DNA from 3 places in the Mesorhizobium sp. M8A.F.Ca.ET.165.01.1.1 genome. Region 1 is predicted to be linked to each of the others. Evidence: riboswitches for the same ligand, from Rfam matches in the RefSeq annotation. Region 1 holds a riboswitch; each other region holds the start of a gene.

Region 1 (5,825 bases):
CCGGACCGCGCGGCGGAGCCCGCGCCAGCCGCCGGGTTTGGGCCAGCGCGGGAAAGCCTTTGACCGGCTTCGCTTTTTGCCGGGTGTGCGTCGGTTTCCTCTTAATGGGCCTGAAATGTCCGCGCCAGATTCGGCGCCGCGATTCTGTTTGGGGAAGCAATGTCCACCCATGTGCGCCATCCGATCTGGCTTCCGGCCCTCAAGGCCGCGGACGCGCGCACCTTCGCCTCGCTCTACGCGGTCGAATCCTTCGCCCGCGCCATGGTGTCGAGCGTCATCCCGATCCAGGCCTACGAAATCCTGCACAACGAGCAGGTCGTCTCGATCCTCTACACCGTCGTGTCGCTGCTCGGCCTGTCGGTGACCCTGTTCATGCCGATGCTGATCCGCCGCTTCGCGCGGCGGTGGGTGTACACCGCCGGCGCCTGCCTGCTTGCCATAGGCTCGCTGTTCTTCGTTTCCCATACGCTCGCCGGGCAACTGGCCGGCATGCTGTGCCGCGTCATGGGCGCCAGCGCGCTGTCGATCACGCTCAACCTCTACATCATGGACCACATCCGCAAGACCGACTTCATGCAGGCCGAATCGCTGCGCATGGCGTGGTCGATGGTTGCCTGGACCTGTGGGCCGACGCTCGGCATCTTTCTTTACGCGCATTTCGGCATCTATGCCGCGCATGGTGCGGTGGCGGTGTTCGCCCTGGCCTTGCTGGCGCTGTTCTGGACCTACCGGCTGGGTGACAACCCGTCGATCCGCCCGGGTAAGACGCGGCCGGCCAATCCGCTCGCCAATATCGGCCGCTTCGTGGCGCAGCCGAGGCTCAGACTCGCCTGGCTGATCGCCTTCGGCCGCTCCTGCTTCTGGACGACATTCTTCGTCTATGGGCCGCTGTTCATGGTCATCACCGGGCAGGGCGATATCGCCGGCGGCCTGCTGGTCTCGGCCGGCAACGCGCTTTTGTTCATGGCTATCTTCTGGGGCAAGGCAGGAAAGCGCTTTGGCGGCCGGCGCACCATGACGTTTGCCTATTTCGCCATGTCGGCATCGCTGCTGGCCGCCGGCACGATCGGAGCGACAGCACCGTTGCTGACCGGCGCCTTCCTGTTGTGCGGCGCCTTCTTCACCATCGCGCTCGACGCCCTGGGTTCGACCGCCTTCATGCGCTCGGTACGCTCCTATGAGCGGGCGCAGATGGCGGCGGTCTACCGCACCTATCTCGATTTTTCCGAACTGACGCCGCCGCTGGTCTATTCGGTGGTGCTGGCGTTCTTCGGCCTGGGATCGGTGTTCGTCACCCTCAGCCTGCTGGCGGCGTTTTGCGGCTTCATGACCTGGCGCTACCTGCCGAAGTCCCTGTAGGTATGTCGATATTCAGGTGATGCCGGCCTGACCTGAATCTCGACATACCCTCATGTCACCGCCGCATGGCGCTCGCGCACCCAATTGTGGAAGCGGTGCAGATCATATTCCTCGGGCATCAGCACGCCGGCTGTGTGGCGCATCGAGCGCAAGCCCTTCTGGTTGACCTCGCAGATGGCGGCGTCCTCCTCCAGCACCTGTGTGCCAAAGGTGATGATGTTGTCGATATCGGTCTCGGCGAGGGCCTCGGGCGCGAACAGCCACTCCGCGACAAGCTCCGTCTGTTCGGGACCGAGCGGCACCAGGCGCACGGTCCTGACATAGTCGACATGGCCGACGATGAACATCGAGGGCAGGCTGGTGGCATAGGTCTGGCCGGCGCTGCGTTCCGCCGGCTTCAGCCCTGAGAAGACCGGCCCGTGCGTCTGGCCGTCGCGCGACCAGGTCTGGGCGCCTGCGCGCAAGCCGCCGGAAAATTCCGGCGCGTCATTGTCGGCGTGGCGGAGCCATTCGGGATCGTCATGCCGGCTCATCAGGCCGCGGCCATAGATCGGCACCAGCCGCGACAGGTCCTTGTGGACGCCCGGACAGTGCAGGCACTCGTTGAAGTTTTCCCAAAAGATCTTCCAGTTGCAGTTCATGACCTTGCGCAGCACATGGCCTGAGACCAGCGTTTCGAGCGGCCAGTTGCCGAGGTTGCCGGACGCGGGATCGAAGGAGGATTGCGCCGAGCCGGCGGCATCTTCAGCAAGATTGACGAAGACGAAGCCGCGCCACACCGAGAGCGCGACGCGATAAAGCGGGTGATCGGCCTTGTCGAAGCCGTCAGGCAGCGATTTCGACGGCACGCGCACCAGCTCGCCGCGCAGCGAGTAGGACCAGGCGTGATACGGGCAGGTTATCAGCCGCGCTTTCAGGCGGCCCTCGCTCTCCTGGCAAAGCTGCGAGCCGCGATGGCGGCAGGTGTTGTGGAAGGCGCGCAGCTCACCTGTGTCGTCGCGCAGCACGAGGATGTCCTGCGTGCCGATGCGGAATCGGCGGAAGGCTAGCGGCTGCGCCAGATCGGCCTCGCGGCAGACGAGCAGCCAGTCTCTGTACCAGATGGCGTCGAGATCACGCTTATAGCTCTCCTGGTCCCAATATGCCGATGAGGGCAGCGTCGGCTCGGTACGGGTCAGCCCGTTATAAGGATCGCGCTCGCTGGCATTGGGCTGCATGGCTGGCTTCCTGTGAGGCTTGCCAGCCGACACCCGGCCATGAAGTTTGTCAATCAGGACGGGATGGGAGCGGCTTTGCCGATACGACGCTCCTGCGCTGGCGGCTGTCGGAATTTGGTTTGCCGCGCGCGGCGAATTTCCCTATAGTCACCAACGTCGTCGGTTCCTTTTTGGGAGCCAAGAGGGAATGCGGTGCGGGCGAGGTTTCGCCCAATGCCGTGGCTGCCCCCGCAACTGTGTGCGGTAGTCCTCTCCATATGCCACTGAAGATTTTTCTTCGGGAAGGTGGGGAAGGGCGCTTATCCGCGAGCCAGGAGACCTGCCGGCGGCGAAAAGACTGACTTCTATGCCCTCGGGTGGAGGGCGAAAGGACTGGAAATGACCACTGCTACCGTCTCCCTCGGCGCCTCCGTCTCCTCGCAGTCGCGCTTCATGCAGCTCGCGCTCGCCGCGCTGCTCGGCATTTTCGTTGTCGGCTTTGTCGGCTTCTCGCACATCGATGCGGTCCACAACGCCGCCCACGATTATCGCCACTCGATGGCGTTTCCCTGCCACTAACTGGGATCTGACATCATGAACCTTTTTCGCAACGTCGTGTTCGTCGCGGCGATCGCGGGGCTCGTGGCCGGTGTCGTTCTTGCCTGCATGCAGGCCTATGCGACCGTTCCGCTGATCCTGAAAGCGGAAGTCTACGAAAAGGCAGGCGGCGGCCATCATCACGACCATGGCGCGGCACCCGCGGCAACCGATACCGGCGCCGTGAGCACGGCCGCTCCGGCAGGCAATGCCATGAGTTCCGCCGCGCCGGCAGCGGAAGCAGCTGCTCCGGTAGCGGAGGATGAAGGCTGGGCGCCGGCCGACGGCTTAGAGCGTTTCGCCTTCAGCGTGCTTGCCAATATCGTCACCGGCATCGGCTTCGCATTGGTCCTGGTCGCGGTTTCGGAATTCGCAGGCGGCGTCGGCAACTGGCGCCAGGGCGTTTTCTGGGGTCTGGCCGGCTTTGCCGTGTTCACACTGGCGCCTGGCCTCGGCCTGCAGCCGGAGCTGCCTGCAATGCCGGCGGCCGATCTCCTGCCGCGCCAGATCTGGTGGTCGGCAACGGTGGCGGCAACCGCTATCGGCCTTGGCCTGATCGTGTTTCGCAGATCGCTGCCGTTGACCATCCTCGCGGTCTTGCTGATCGTCGCGCCGCACATTGTCGGCGCGCCGCAGCCCGACAGCTTCGAGACACCGATCCCGGAAGGCCTGCACCATCAGTTCGTGGTGGCGGTGACGGTGACAAATCTGGTGTTCTGGCTGGTGCTCGGCGCGGTCGTTGGCGTGGTTCGCGGGCGCTTCACCGGCACGGCGACCAGCCTGCGCGACAGCTTTGCCTGATCTGGGCAAGCTGACCTTCATCATCGGTGGTGCGCGCTCCGGCAAGAGCGCGCACGCAGAAACCCTGGTGGCGGCGTTGCCCTCGCCATGGGCCTATATCGCCACGGCGCAAGCCTATGACGACGAGATGCATGAACGCATCGCGCTGCACCGCTCGCGGCGCGGCGAGGGCTGGTCGACCATCGACGCGCCACTCGACCTTGCCGAAGCCCTGGAGGCGTTGCCGGATGATCAGCCGGTGCTTGTCGACTGCCTGACGCTGTGGCTGACCAATCACATGCTGGCGGATCACGACGTCGAGGCCGCGTGCCGACGGCTGGCGGACGTTCTGTCGCGGCCGCGCGGGCCGTGGTTCGTGGTGTCGAACGAGGTCGGGCAAGGCATCGTGCCCGACAATGCGCTGGGGCGGCGTTTTCGCGACGACGCCGGTCGGCTCAACCAGCGGGTCGCCGCGGTCGCCGATACGGTGCTCCTGATGGTGGCGGGGCTACCGCTCAAGGTGAAATGAAATGACCGAAGACAAGGGCTCCAAAGACCGGGATGAAGAACGCCATCGCGCCAAGATGGCCAAGCGCAAGGCGGTGCAGGACGCCGAGGTCGCGGGCAAGACGATCGAGAAGGGGTTGCTGATCGTCAACACCGGCCCCGGCAAGGGCAAGACCACGGCCGCCTTCGGTCTCGCACTGCGGATGCTCGGCTACGGCAAGCGCGTCGGCGTCGTCCAGTTCATCAAGGGCAAATGGCACACCGGCGAGAAGGACGCTTTCGCCGCCTTCGGCGACCGGATCGTCTGGCATGCGATGGGCGAGGGGTTCACCTGGGAAACGCAGGATCTGAAGCGCGACATCGCGGCCGCCGAAGCCGCCTGGGCCAAGGCCGTGGAATTGATTGGCGACCCCTCGATCAGCCTTGTCGTGCTCGATGAACTCAACATCGCGCTGCGCTACGATTATCTCGATCTCGACAAGGTGGTTGCCGCGCTCAAGGCTCGCCGCGAGGGCCTGCACGTTGTCGTCACCGGTCGCAACGCGAAGCCGGCGCTGGTCGAGGCGGCGGACCTGGTCACCGAGATGGGGCTGACGAAGCACCATTTTTCCGCCGGCGTAAAAGCGCAGCAGGGCATCGAGTTCTAGAACACCAGGATTGCGATCACCGCGATCAGCCCAAACAGGCCAATCAGCAAATAGTCGGCGACACGATAAAGTTGGAGCGCCCGCCGGATGTCGCCGCTGTCGACATCGCGTCGTCCGTCTTCGCCCATGAAGACGTCGTCGACCACGACGCCGCCATAGCTGCGCGGCCCGGCGAGCGCGAGGCCAAGTGCGCCGGCCATGGCCGCTTCCGGCCAGCCGGCATTGGGCGAGCGGTGTTTTTTCGCGTCGCGCCGTACCGCCTGCCAGGCATTGCCGGGGTCGGTGCCCTTGACCAGGAAAGCGGCCAGCACAATCAGCACCGCCGTCAGCCGTGATGCCGGCAGGTTGATCCAATCGTCGAAGCGTGCCGCCGCCCAGCCGAAGGCCTCATGGCGTGGGGTGCGGTGGCCGATCATCGAATCGGCGGTGTTGGCGGCCTTGTAGGCGGCGCCGCCGGCCAGCCCGCCGACACCGGTCCAGAAGGCGGGGGCGACGATGCCGTCGGAGAAATTCTCCGCCAGGCTCTCGATCGCCGCCCGGCAGACGCCGGCGCGGTCCAGCGTTTCGGGATCGCGGCCAACGATTCGCGAGACGGCGGCTCGGCCCATGTCGAGGCCTCCGCTGTCGAGCGCGTCGGCGACGGCTTCGACGTGTTCGTAAAGGCTTTTCTGCGACAGAAGCGATGTCGCCAGAAGGACGGCAATGATCAATCCCAAGGGGACGAACCAGAGCAGGACAA
Region 2 (5,825 bases), on a different contig from region 1:
CAGAGCCTGGGCATCCGCTCCGGACGAAAGCACCTGCCACGCCTTGCTGCCGGAATCGGAGAAGCCGAAATATTTGCCATTGGCAAGGTTGAGCACCACGGCCTCGCCATCGAAGGATTCGAAAACGATATCCCGGCTCGCAACCGCATAGGCATGGGATTCATGCTTCATTGTTGCCCCGCTTTACATCCCTGCCCGCCAGCAGGACCGATTCCACCGACAACGCCTGTAGACTTTCGGTCGTTCCTTGGCAAGGTAACCTTTGCCGGCAAGGCGCCGACATTTCCGGGATCAGACGAAGGACGGGCGGATCAAGCCTCGATTTCCAGCGCCGACAATGGCTTGGAACAACAGGCCAGGATGAAGCCGTCGTCGATCTCATGATCGAGGATGCCGCCATTGTGGCTCATCTCGACGCTGCCGGAGACTTTCTTCACCTTGCAGGTTCCGCACAGGCCGAATTCGCAGGCCGCCGGTATTCGCACGCCCGAGGCGCGCGCGGTCTGCAGCACGGTCTGGCCGGCGACGCAGTCGGCGTCGACATCCGAAAGCGCGAAGCGGATCGGCGTCGCGGCTTCGACGGAAATTGCCGCGCCGTCTTCAGCCGGCGCGGCAAACGGTGCCGGGACTTCGTCCACGGTCGGCGCGGCAAAGCTTTCCTGATGGTACTTTGCCATGTCGAAGCCGGCGGCTTCGAGCATGCCGCGCACGGCGCGCATGAAGGGATCGGGCCCACAGCAGAAGATTTCGCGTTCGCGGAAATCGGGTGCCAGGAGCGGCAGCCGGATGGCGTCGATGCGGCCCATATGGCCGTACCAGCCCTCGCGGCTCGACCGTTCCTCGATCATGAAGCCGAGCGACAGGCCAGGCATGTGGCCCCCGAGCAGTTCGAGTTCCTTGCGGAAGATGATTTCTTCCGGGCGCCGCGCGCAGTTGACGAAACCGACATCGGTCCATGGCGCACAGTCGTTCAGCCAGCGCAGCATCGACATCATCGGCGTCACGCCGGAGCCGGCCGAGACGAACAGATATTTCGCCGCCGGATGGCTGTGCAGTGAAAAGTCGCCGCCCGGTCCATAGGCCTTGACGTGCGAGCCGGGCGCCAGGTGATCGAACATCCAGCGTGTGCCGATGCTGCCCGCCTGCGCCTTCACCGTCACCGCGATCGAGAACGGCCGCGACGGCGACGACGACAGCGTGTAGGTGCGCATCAGCGGCCCATCTGGCGTCGGCAGCTCCAGCGTCACGAACTGGCCCGGCTTGTAGCGGAACCAGGTCTGGTTGTCGGACCGGAAGGTGAAGGTCTTGACGTCGGGCGCCTCATCGCTGACACCGGTCACTTCCAGCACCTGCAGTCTGTCGTTCCAGGGCGCCATCTGGTCGAGATGGCGATAGAGGCCAAGGTCGGTCATCGCATTCATCCCTGCATACCTTTCATTTTGCGCATGTCGTGATCCCAAAACCGCTGCACACTTTTGGGTGACATGCGCTAGGCGACGCTGCGCAGCGCCGGCCGCCCGCCTTCGGCCAGGCGCGGACCGATGAAGCGGGCATACCAGTCGACGAACTGGATGACGCCGCCTTCATGCAGCTCCGAATACGGGCCGGGTTCATAGGCCGGCGACAGGATACCGAAAGCGTTCTCCTCGACGATGCGGCGATCCTGGTCGTTGGTCTCGGTCCAGACATGGGTGAGTTCGGCGAGATCGTAGTCGACACCCTCGACGGCGTCCTTGTGCACCAACCACTTCGTCGTCACCGCCGTTTCGGTTGCGCTGACCGGCAGCACGCGGAAGGTGACGGCATGATCAACGAGGATGTGGTTCCAGGTCGTCGGGTAGTGATAGTGCATCAGCGTGCCGATGCGGTCGGCCGAAACGCTGTCGGACAGGTCCTTCCTCACCGCCCGCTTGCCGGTCATCGTGTAGCTCTGGGCATCGCGCAGCAGCGGCGCGCGGGTGGCGCGGTATTGCCCGGCCGGGTCGATGCGGAATTTGCTGGGCAGGCCAACAGCTTCGCACTTCGCCCAGTGCGCCAGCATCTCCGGATCGCTGTCGGCGCCTTGCACGCCGGTCACGGTCGGTGCTTCCGGGAAGGTCCTGCACAGTTCGGGATGATTGCCCGCGCAATGATAGCATTCGCGGTTGTTTTCCCAAACCAGCTTCCAATTGCCCTTCTCGATGATCGTGCTCTCGAAGGCGATCTTGGCCTCGCTCAGCCGGTGCGGCTTGAGATAGGGCTCGATCATTGCCCGCATCGGCGCGAAGTCGGCCGGCTCCTTGGCTAGGCAGATGAAGACATAGCCGGCGACGCTTTCGCAGGCGACCGGCTTCAGCCCGAACTGGCTCTTGTCGAACCCCTCGGCCATCTGGCGGGCGAACAGCAGACGCCCGTCCAGCTCATAGGTCCACTGGTGATAGGGACAGACCAGTTTGGCGGCCATGCCCTTGTCGCTGTTGCAGACGCGGCTGCCACGATGGCGGCAGGAATTGTGGAAGGCGTTGATCTTGCCCTGCTGATCGCGCACCAGCACGATAGGATAGTCGCCGACCTGCACGGTGATGAAGCTGCCCGGCTTGGGCAATTCGCAATCATGGCCGATGAACAGCCAGTCGCGATACCAGATCAGCTCCATGTCGAGCTTGAAGTAGTCCGGGTCGGTGTAAAAAGGCTGTTCCAGCGAAAAGCCTTGTCTGCGGCTGTTCAAGAGCCTCAGCATGTCGTTGCGCGCGTCCATGTCCTGTCCTCATTTTCAAGGACTGAACTGGTGGTGATTGAGGAAGGACTGGACGCAGATCGGCGCAAAGCCGGACAAACACCATCCGCCTCTTGACCGCCCACCGCGATCAGTCGAGTTCTAGCGATCTCGGGCTGGTTTCCGGGCTCTGGAGTCGTCCTTGCGGACCATCGCGACACCTTCCCAGGCTTTCGCCCAGTGGTCTCCCGTTGCGACTTGAACTCCACCACCGTTGCGGGGGCAGCGCCGGAATCTGACCGGCTTCCCAATTCTCCGCTCCGTCGTCACGCAGCGGCACCTGAGATGCCTGATCTAATCACGACAGGCTTTGCGACATCGGCACGAAAGCGACATCGCATCCATGCGGCGCGACACGCATGCTGGATCGTCATGACAGGGTCGTAGGCGTTGGAATCGCATTCTGTCGCCTGGCGCGCAGGCGCCGTTTTCGCCCCCTTTGCCGGGGGCAAAAGGGTTAACAGTTTCAAAAAGTGACTATTAGCAGATTCTAAAATCGAACCGAACGGTTCGTTTCTGTTGACGGTGCGTGCAGGACGGTGTGAACGCCGAGCCTCCGATACAGTTGGTGATCGGGGTGTCATTTTTAGCTAACTGGTTGATATAACGACAGAAAATAACCGATGTGGAAATCGCTGGTACAATTTCAAGTGGTAGAGTCATGGTCCACGCTGAACAACTTCGTGATTGGAAACAGCAGAGGTGCTCTCCCACATCGGGGCGGTCCGAACGACGCGATTTTAATCCCAAGACACGCCGCTAGACGGACGGAAAAATACTGGAGTACCCAAAATGAAAAAGATTGTTCTCACTGCCGCCGCCCTTCTGGCCATTTCCGGCAGCGCCTTCGCTGGTAGCGACCATTACGGTTCGAACGCCGCCACCCCCGCTGCCACTGTCGACAGCTCGTACACCGCTTCGACCAGCAAGTCGGAGCCGGCTGCTCAGACGCCTGCCCAGGGCGCCGACCACAATCTCTTCGGCAACAACTAACAGCCGATCCCCGGCCTGCGGCGGGGCGACCCTGCCGCGCGGGGTGGATGCCACAAATTCAGGAGTACCTAAAATGAACAAGATCCTCATTGCCGCCGCCGCCGTCCTGGCCCTCTCCGGCAGCGCCTTTGCCGGCAGCGACAACTACGGTTCGAGCGGTGCCAACCAGGCGGCTGTCACGTCGACCGACAACGCGAACACCGCGTCGATCGGCAAGTCGGCTCCGGCCACCGAGGCGCCTGCCCGGCCGGGTAGCGATCGCAACCTCTTCGGCCGTTGACGCCTGTTGCGAGTGGCGGCTTGCCCGCCGCTCGTGGAATTCAAGACATCAGGAGTATTGGAAATGAACAAGATCCTCATTGCTGCCGCCGCCGTTCTGGCCCTCTCCGGCAGCGCTTTCGCCGGCAGTGACAACTATGGCTCCAATGGCGCCAATCAGCCCACTGCATCGTCGACCGTCAATGTCGATACGTCGCATACGGGTTCGGTCCGCAACAGCGACTCACCCATCTACAAGCTGCTCAACTCGTCCGGCGACGTGCAGAAGTCCGCCCCTCACGGCGCAGACCGCAATCTCTTCGGCAACAACTAACCAGCCGTCGTGATGTATAAAAAGAGAGCGGCGGGCCTGCCCGCTGCTCTCTTTTTTTGTTGTCGAGACATGGCTGGCCTCAGGCGGCTTTTGCTTCCGCTTCGTGCAGCGCGAACGACCGTCCATCCGCATCGAAGATATGAAGGTCGCCGGCATTGGCGGTCAACTGCAGCGTCGAGCCGCGCTTGACCTCGACATTGCCCGGCAGCTTGGTCACCAGCGGCAGGTCGGCACGGCCGATGTCGATATAGACCAACTGAACCTCGCCGAGTTGCTCGACATAATCGACCGTCCCCTCGAACAGATAGTCCGCACCACTGGCGATCGCGAGATCTTCCGGCCGCACGCCGAAGCTGACCGCCGCTCCCTTTGCCGAGGGAGGCGTCGCGATCGGCACCGTCGCCTTGCGGCCGCCGACATGGCTGATGATGGTCGGGTTGCCCGTCTTGTCGACCGTGGCCGGCAGGATGTTCATGGCCGGCGAGCCGATGAACTGGGCGACGAATAGGTTGCCGGGGTTCTTGTAGAGCTCCATGGGCGTGCCGACCTGCTCGATGTGGCCATCCTTCAGCACCACGATGCGGTCGGCCAGCGTCATCGCCTCGACCTGGTCGTGGGTGACATAGATCATGGTCGTGTTGGGCATCGATTCCTTGAGCTTGGCGATCTCGATACGCGTGGCGACGCGCAGTGCCGCGTCAAGGTTCGACAGCGGTTCGTCGAACAGGAACACTTTTGGATTGCGCACGATGGCGCGGCCGATGGCGACACGCTGACGCTGGCCGCCCGACATCGCCTTGGGCAGGCGGTCGAGATATTTGGTCAGCTGCAGGATTTCGGCGGCCTGCCGCACCCGTTTGTCGATCTCGGCTTTGCTTTCCTTGCCGATCTTCATCGAGAAGGCCATGTTGTCGTAGACTGTCATGTGCGGATAGAGCGCGTAGGACTGGAACACCATGGCGATGCCGCGCTTCGATGGCGGCACGTCGTTGACCACCTGGCCGTCGATCTTGAGTTCGCCCGAGGTGATTTCCTCAAGCCCGGCGATCGAGCGCAGCAAGGTCGACTTGCCGCAGCCCGACGGGCCGACGAAGACGATGAATTCGCCCGATTTGATGTCGAGGTCGATGCCGTGGAGAATGTTGAGATTGCCGTAGGACTTCTTCACTTGTCTCAAATTGACATCGGCCATTGATTTCCTCCCAGTGGTTCCTCAGATGTTCAGCCTATGCGCCCGAACCAGACGCCGTAACCGCCGAGTTCGACCGTACCGGTGCTTGCCTGCCCGGAAAATCCGTGTCCCGCCAAAGGTTGCAGGGTTCGGTTGCCGAGGTCAACCTTCGCTGGCGCAGCGCCCAGATTGAAGACGCAGACGATCTCCTCATTGCCCGCCCGGCGGGTGAAGGCGACGGTGTCGCCCTGGCTTTCGATGAAGCTGATGTCGCCCTTGGCCAATGCCGGATGGGCGCGGCGGAAGGCGAGAAA
Region 3 (5,825 bases), on a different contig from region 1:
CGCATAGCCCTTGCCCTTCTGGGTGACGACATGGATCAGCACCGGGCCCTTGCCGTTGTCGCGGACATTTTTCAGGACCGGAATCAGATGTTCCAGATTGTGACCGTCGATAGGGCCGATGTGATAGAAGCCGAGTTCCTCAAACAAAGTGCCGCCGGTGACGTAGCCGCGCGCATGCTCGACCGCCCGCGTGATGGCGCGATCGGCCCGCTTGCCGAGATAGGAGGTCAGCTTCTTGCCGAAGTCGCGCAGGCCGACATAGGTCTTGCCGGAAGCCAGTCGCGCCAGATAGGCGCTCATGGCGCCGGTCGGCGGCGCGATCGACATGTCGTTGTCGTTGAGGATGACGATGAGCCGGGCATCGAGCGCGCCGGCATTGTTCATCGCCTCATAAGCCATGCCGGCCGACATTGCGCCGTCGCCGATGACGGAAATGACATTGTTGCGGCCGCCTGAGAGGTCGCGGGCGGCGGCCATGCCCAAGCCGGCCGATATCGACGTCGAGGAATGGGCGGCGCCGAACGGGTCGTATTCGCTCTCGGCCCGGCGGGTGAAGCCCGACAAGCCGCCTTCCTGGCGCAAGGTGCGGATGCGGTCCCGGCGTCCGGTCAGGATCTTGTGCGGATAGGCCTGGTGGCCGACATCCCAGATCAGCCGGTCATCGGGTGTGTTGAAAACATAGTGCAGCGCCACTGTCAGTTCGACCACGCCCAGGCCGGCGCCAAGATGGCCGCCGGTGCGGGACACGGCATCGACCAGTTCGGCGCGCAGCTCGGATGCCAATTGCGGCAATTCGCTCTCGGCCAGCGTGCGCAGGTCGGCCGGGATGCGAATCCTGTCGAGAAGCGGCGTATGCGGCGTTGCGTTCACGGTGGGCCCAGACTTTCTGTTCATCGGCGGGATAGGCCGCCGGCCGGCGAAAGTAAATGCGTGTCGGTGACGCGGACGGCCAGCCTCTCGATCCGCTCAGCCTTCCGGCAGCGGAATGAATTCCTTCTCATCGCCAGGAACGATATCGAAGCGGCCGGTCTTCCATTCCTGCTTGGCCTGCTCGATGCGCTCCTTGGACGAGGAGACGAAATTCCACCAGATGTAGCGCTTCGAACCGAGCGAGGCGCCGCCGAACAGCATGAAATGCGCCCCGGTCAGCGATGATATGACGATCTCGTCGCCGGGGCGGAACACCAGCAGCCGTTCCGCCGGAAAGACGTCGCCCGAAATCGAGACCTCGCCTTCCAGCGTATAGATGGCGCGCTCTTCCGCATCGGCCGGGATTTTGACACTGGCACCGGGCGCCAGCCGCAAATCAGCGTAGAGCGTTTCGGAGTCCGCCCGCACCGGAGACCGCAATCCCTGGAAATCACCGATGACGACGCGCCCGCTGACGCCGTCGGCATCGATCTCGGGAAGCCGAAGCGCCGCTGTGTTCTCGAACACCGGCGCAACCTCTTCCTTGCCATCGGGCAGTGCCAGCCAAGTCTGCAAGCCGGAGATGGACATCGGCGCGCCGCGCAATTCCTGTGGCGTGCGCTCGGAATGGACGATGCCACGGCCCGCGGTCATCAGGTTCACGTCGCCGGGCTGGATCACCATTTCGGTGCCGAGCGAATCGCGATGCCGGATCTTGCCGTCGAACAGATAGGTCACGGTCGACAGGCCGATATGCGGGTGCGGACGGACATCGAGCGCCTGGCCGGCGCGCAGGATGGCCGGGCCCATGCGGTCGAAGAAGATGAACGGCCCGACCAGCCGCCTCTTGGCGGTCGGCAACGCGCGGCGCACTTCGAAGCCGCCAATATCCTTGGCGTTGGGGATGACCATCAACTCGATCTGGTCGCTGGCGAAGGCATCGCCGGCCTCAGGGTCTTTCCCCGGGAAGAAGCTCATGAACTCTCCTGGTCAGCGCTCGGTGGCTGCATCAGCCGCATCAGGCAAAGCGGATCGCGGCCTTTGCTCTTAGTTTGGCCGCCACCTCTTCGCGATTGCGCGGATGCTGGTGGGTTTCGAGGGAATCAAGCAATTCGCGTGCCGATGCCGCGATGGCTTCGACAGCATGATCGAACGCATGCTGGTTCTGTTTCGACGGCCGCGTCGTTCCACTCAGCTTGCGGACAAACTGGAGTGCCGCGTCGCGGACTTCGTCGTTGGTTGCCGGCGGATCAAAATTGAACAGGGTCTTGATGTTTCTGCACATCGTTTCCAAACCTCCTCTTGTCCGTTTCAATCGGGACGAACTGTATCCTCAATCATGATCGTGTCCAAAAATCGGTAAGACTGCGAGGGCGCCTTAGTCCGCGTCGAGCGGCTCGGTTCCAACCGGCTTGCCATCGCGCGACAGCCTGATCTTCTCGACCTTGTCCTCGGCTGCCTTCAGCAAGCGGTCGCAATGCGCCTTCAGCGCCTCGCCGCGCTCGTAGATCCGGATCGACTGGTCGAGCGGCACGTCGCCGCGCTCCAGATCATCGACGATCTTCTCCAGCGCGTCGAGTGCCTGTTCGAAGCTCATCGCCTTGACGTCTTCGTTGATCTCACCGCTCATCATTCATCCTTTCATCAGTCGCCCGACATGGGCGGCGACCGAAAATGCCAATCCTTGCAGATCGTAGCCACCCTCGAGCAGGCTGACGAGCCGGTTGCCGCCGTGGCGTGCGGCGCGCTGCATCAGTTGGCCGGTCGCCCAGTCGAAATCGTCCTCGGTCAGATTGATCTCGGCCAGCGGGTCGCGGTGGTGCGCGTCGAAGCCGGCCGAAATGATGATCAGGTCGGGGGCGAAATTGTCGAGCGATGGCAGCACGCGCGACAGGAAGGCATCGCGAAACACCTCGCTGCCGGTCTGTGGCGCCAGCGGCGCGTTGACGATGTTGCCGGCACCGGTCTCGTTCTTCGCCCCGGTGCCTGGGTACAACGGCATCTGGTGCGTCGAGCAATAGAGCACCGACGGATCGTCCCAGAAAATATCCTGCGTGCCGTTGCCGTGATGCACGTCCCAGTCGACGACGGCGACACGCTCGGCGCCGTGCCTCTTCTGCGCATAGCGGGCAGCGATCGCCGCCGTGTTGAAGAAGCAGAAGCCCATTGCCGTGGTCTTTTCGGCATGGTGGCCGGGCGGACGGGCGGCGACGAAGACATTGTCGGCCCGCCCCGCAAAGACATCGTCGACGGCGGCGTTGGCGGCGCCGATCGCCGTGATCGCGGCCTGCCAGCTCTTCGGGCTGGCGGTGGTATCGGCGTCGATGTGGGCAATGCCTTCGTCGGGGATGGCGGCGCGGACACGCGCGACGAAATCGGCGGGATGCGCGTAGAGGATCGTCGCCTCGTCGCCTTGCGGAGCCTCGACGCGGTCGAGCGCGGCAAAAGCTTCGTCGTCGAGCACGCGCTCGATGGCGCGCAGGCGGTCGGGCCGCTCGGGGTGGCCCGGCGGGGTGACGTGTTCGAGAAAGATGGGGTGCGTGTAGAGACGGGTAGCCATCTCCCCTATCTAGTGCCCCGACGCCGTAATGGCCATGCGTGGCGGCTTGATCGCTGGGGAAAATCACGCCTGCGTCCATTGGCGTCGCTGCGGGGATTGGCGCCGCCGGGGCTTCGGCGTAAGGTTGCCGCCACTGCCTGGTGCCTGCCGGTCTGTTTGTTTTAGCCGCATTCTGCGACGCCAAATGATTTCACTTGGCTGCAAATGCTCCGGCGGGAGAATCGGGAACACGGTTAAATTCCGTGGCGTGCCCAACGCTGTAAGGGGGACCGCGCCGGTAAATGCCACTGTCGATGACGGGAAGGCACCGGACGCGGGTTGATCCCGAGCCAGAAGACCGGCCTGGCAGGCATCGTCATCCGCATGGTCAGGCGGATGACATCAGAGCGATGTGGGTCCTCTTGGACGCGCAAAGTTCGCTCTGAGAATTTGAACTGCTGCAATCGCAAGGGGACAAGCGATGCCGGAAGCCATGACCGCTCCAATGGGCGATGGATTTGATCAGATAGCGCGTGACGCGGTTTATCGCGCCATGTTCACGCGGCGCGACGTCCGCAGCCATTTTACATCGGAGGCGATCGACGATGCAGTGCTGGCGCGGCTGCTGCTTGCCGCCCACCACGCGCCATCGGTCGGCTTCATGCAACCCTGGAACTTCATCGTCATCCGCGATGCCAAGCGACGGGCGGAGGTGCGCGACCTGTTCCTTGCCGCGCGTGAGCAGGAACTGCCGGCAATCGAGGCAGACCGGCAGGCGCTCTACCGCAAGCTCAAGCTTGAAGGCATTTGCGAAAGCGCATTCAACATCTGTATCACCTGCGACCGCGAGCGCTCGAAAGGCTCGCCGCTGGGGCGCTGGCACAACCCGGAAATGGACCTCTACAGCACGGTCTGCGCGGTGCAGAATTTCTGGCTGGCGGCACGCACCGAGGGTGTTGGCGTCGGCTGGGTCAGCATCATCGAGGCGCAAGCGCTGAAAAGCCTGCTGTCTGTCCCCGACCACGTGACGCCGGTCGCCTATCTCTGCGTCGGTCGTGTCTCGGAGTTCGCGCCGAAACCCGACCTCGAAACACATGGCTGGGGCCGACGCCTGCCGCTGCCCGACCTGATCATGAGCGAGACGTTTTGCGGCCAGGGTGAGGCACCGCTCAAATCGGCGGTGGCGCGCCTCGACACCGTCGCAGGTGCGCCCGCCAGCCCCGCCGATCAGCGCGTCGCGCCGGCCGTGCCCCAGCGCGAGCCGCCGAAGGTGGACAGCGCCTTGTCCTTGAGTTCCCGGAACTTCGATGAGGCTTCGGCCAGCCTGGCGTCCCAGGCCGGATCAGGCACCTGGCCCTCGATGGTCCTGAAATAGACCTGCATCAGGCAGGCAATGGCGAATGGCTCGATGAAGGCCGCCTTGAAAGCCCAGGCAAAGACGATGGCGAGCACGAAAGCCCAGCCGGCGAGTTGCCCGGGCATGACATAAAGAATGGCGGCTGCCGGAGCCAGCATCAGCAGGAAAATCACGAAAGACACGCCCCACATGATGACCGCCAGCCAGACGGCGTTCTTGACCATGGTCTTGCCGTTCTGGGCGTAGAGCACCACGCCTTGGCGCGCCGTCTCGAACGGCGAGGACGAATTGATGCGGATGTTGTAGCCGAGAATGATCTCGTCGACATAGGTCAGCGATAGCCGGATCACCGTGTTGAGGAACGAGACCAGGCCGCTCAGGCCTGGGATGGGCAGGAAGGCCGCGATGCCACCCAGCAGGCCGGTGATGGCGCGGATGGCGCCCTTGACCAACTGGTCGACGACGAAAAGGATGTTCGCCTCGGCAAAGCGCTCGGTCACAACCTCTTTCGCGTAGGCGATCTGGTTCTGGCCGTCGGGAACGTCATGCCCGTCGATGAGATGCACCATGACGGCGATATGGCCGGCCTTGACGACGTAGAGGATGTATTCGCGCAGCCAGTAGACAGCGATCGAGACGACGCCGAAACCGACCACACCGCCCCAAAGGGCAAAGGACAACGGTCCGTCCGGATCGGTGGAGATATGGCCGACGCCGTAGCCGACCGAGGCACCGGTGCCGGTGGCCATGATGTAGGCCAGCGTGATGCCGAAATAGACGATCATGCGAAAGACAATGAAAGGCCAGGTCCGCATCATGATGGACACCGACCTGCCGATATCGAAATCCCACATGCCCGATTCTCCCCTCAGAGATGGCTGGGGAGGATGCGCCCAAACCGGCTATTGTCAATTGCAGGCGGTGGCGGAAGCGCCGCGGCGGCTCAGTTTGACCGCGCTTCCGGTTTCTCGAGCAGGCCTTCGAGCAGTTGCTTGAATGCGGCCACCACCTTCCTCGACG

What was found. Region 1 has a riboswitch for cobalamin ahead of EN808_RS09955 (CbtB domain-containing protein). Riboswitches for the same ligand answer to the same signal wherever they lie in the genome.
Region 2: another riboswitch for cobalamin. It lies ahead of EN808_RS23640 (aromatic ring-hydroxylating dioxygenase subunit alpha); the one in region 1 lies ahead of EN808_RS09955 (CbtB domain-containing protein).
Region 3: another riboswitch for cobalamin. It lies ahead of bluB (5,6-dimethylbenzimidazole synthase); the one in region 1 lies ahead of EN808_RS09955 (CbtB domain-containing protein).

What each region holds. Positions count from the first base shown of each region.
Region 1 covers NZ_SRTH01000003.1:138,135-143,959, forward strand. The annotation lists gene EN808_RS09945 (MFS transporter) at 160-1,359, shown strand; gene EN808_RS09950 (aromatic ring-hydroxylating dioxygenase subunit alpha) at 1,410-2,576, opposite strand; cobalamin riboswitch at 2,720-2,918, shown strand; gene EN808_RS09955 (CbtB domain-containing protein) at 2,955-3,134, shown strand; gene EN808_RS09960 (CbtA family protein) at 3,150-3,953, shown strand; gene cobU (bifunctional adenosylcobinamide kinase/adenosylcobinamide-phosphate guanylyltransferase) at 3,946-4,461, shown strand; gene cobO (cob(I)yrinic acid a,c-diamide adenosyltransferase) at 4,463-5,086, shown strand; gene cbiB (adenosylcobinamide-phosphate synthase CbiB) at 5,083-5,825, opposite strand, start outside.
Region 2 covers NZ_SRTH01000010.1:56,422-62,246, reverse strand. The annotation lists gene EN808_RS23650 (PqqD family protein) at 1-171, opposite strand, end outside; gene EN808_RS23645 (hybrid-cluster NAD(P)-dependent oxidoreductase) at 312-1,412, opposite strand; gene EN808_RS23640 (aromatic ring-hydroxylating dioxygenase subunit alpha) at 1,490-2,737, opposite strand; cobalamin riboswitch at 2,852-3,054, opposite strand; gene EN808_RS23635 (DUF680 domain-containing protein) at 3,548-3,748, shown strand; gene EN808_RS23630 (DUF680 domain-containing protein) at 3,822-4,028, shown strand; gene EN808_RS23625 (DUF680 domain-containing protein) at 4,092-4,340, shown strand; gene ugpC (sn-glycerol-3-phosphate ABC transporter ATP-binding protein UgpC) at 4,420-5,532, opposite strand; gene EN808_RS23615 (alpha-glucosidase) at 5,562-5,825, opposite strand, start outside.
Region 3 covers NZ_SRTH01000004.1:450,289-456,113, reverse strand. The annotation lists gene dxs (1-deoxy-D-xylulose-5-phosphate synthase) at 1-894, opposite strand, end outside; gene EN808_RS15440 (pirin family protein) at 967-1,887, opposite strand; gene EN808_RS15435 (DUF2277 domain-containing protein) at 1,928-2,194, opposite strand; gene EN808_RS15430 (exodeoxyribonuclease VII small subunit) at 2,288-2,539, opposite strand; gene EN808_RS15425 (histone deacetylase family protein) at 2,543-3,469, opposite strand; cobalamin riboswitch at 3,648-3,830, shown strand; partial or broken gene bluB (5,6-dimethylbenzimidazole synthase) at 3,930-4,508, shown strand; gene EN808_RS15415 (hypothetical protein) at 4,676-5,659, opposite strand; gene EN808_RS15410 (TetR/AcrR family transcriptional regulator) at 5,749-5,825, opposite strand, start outside.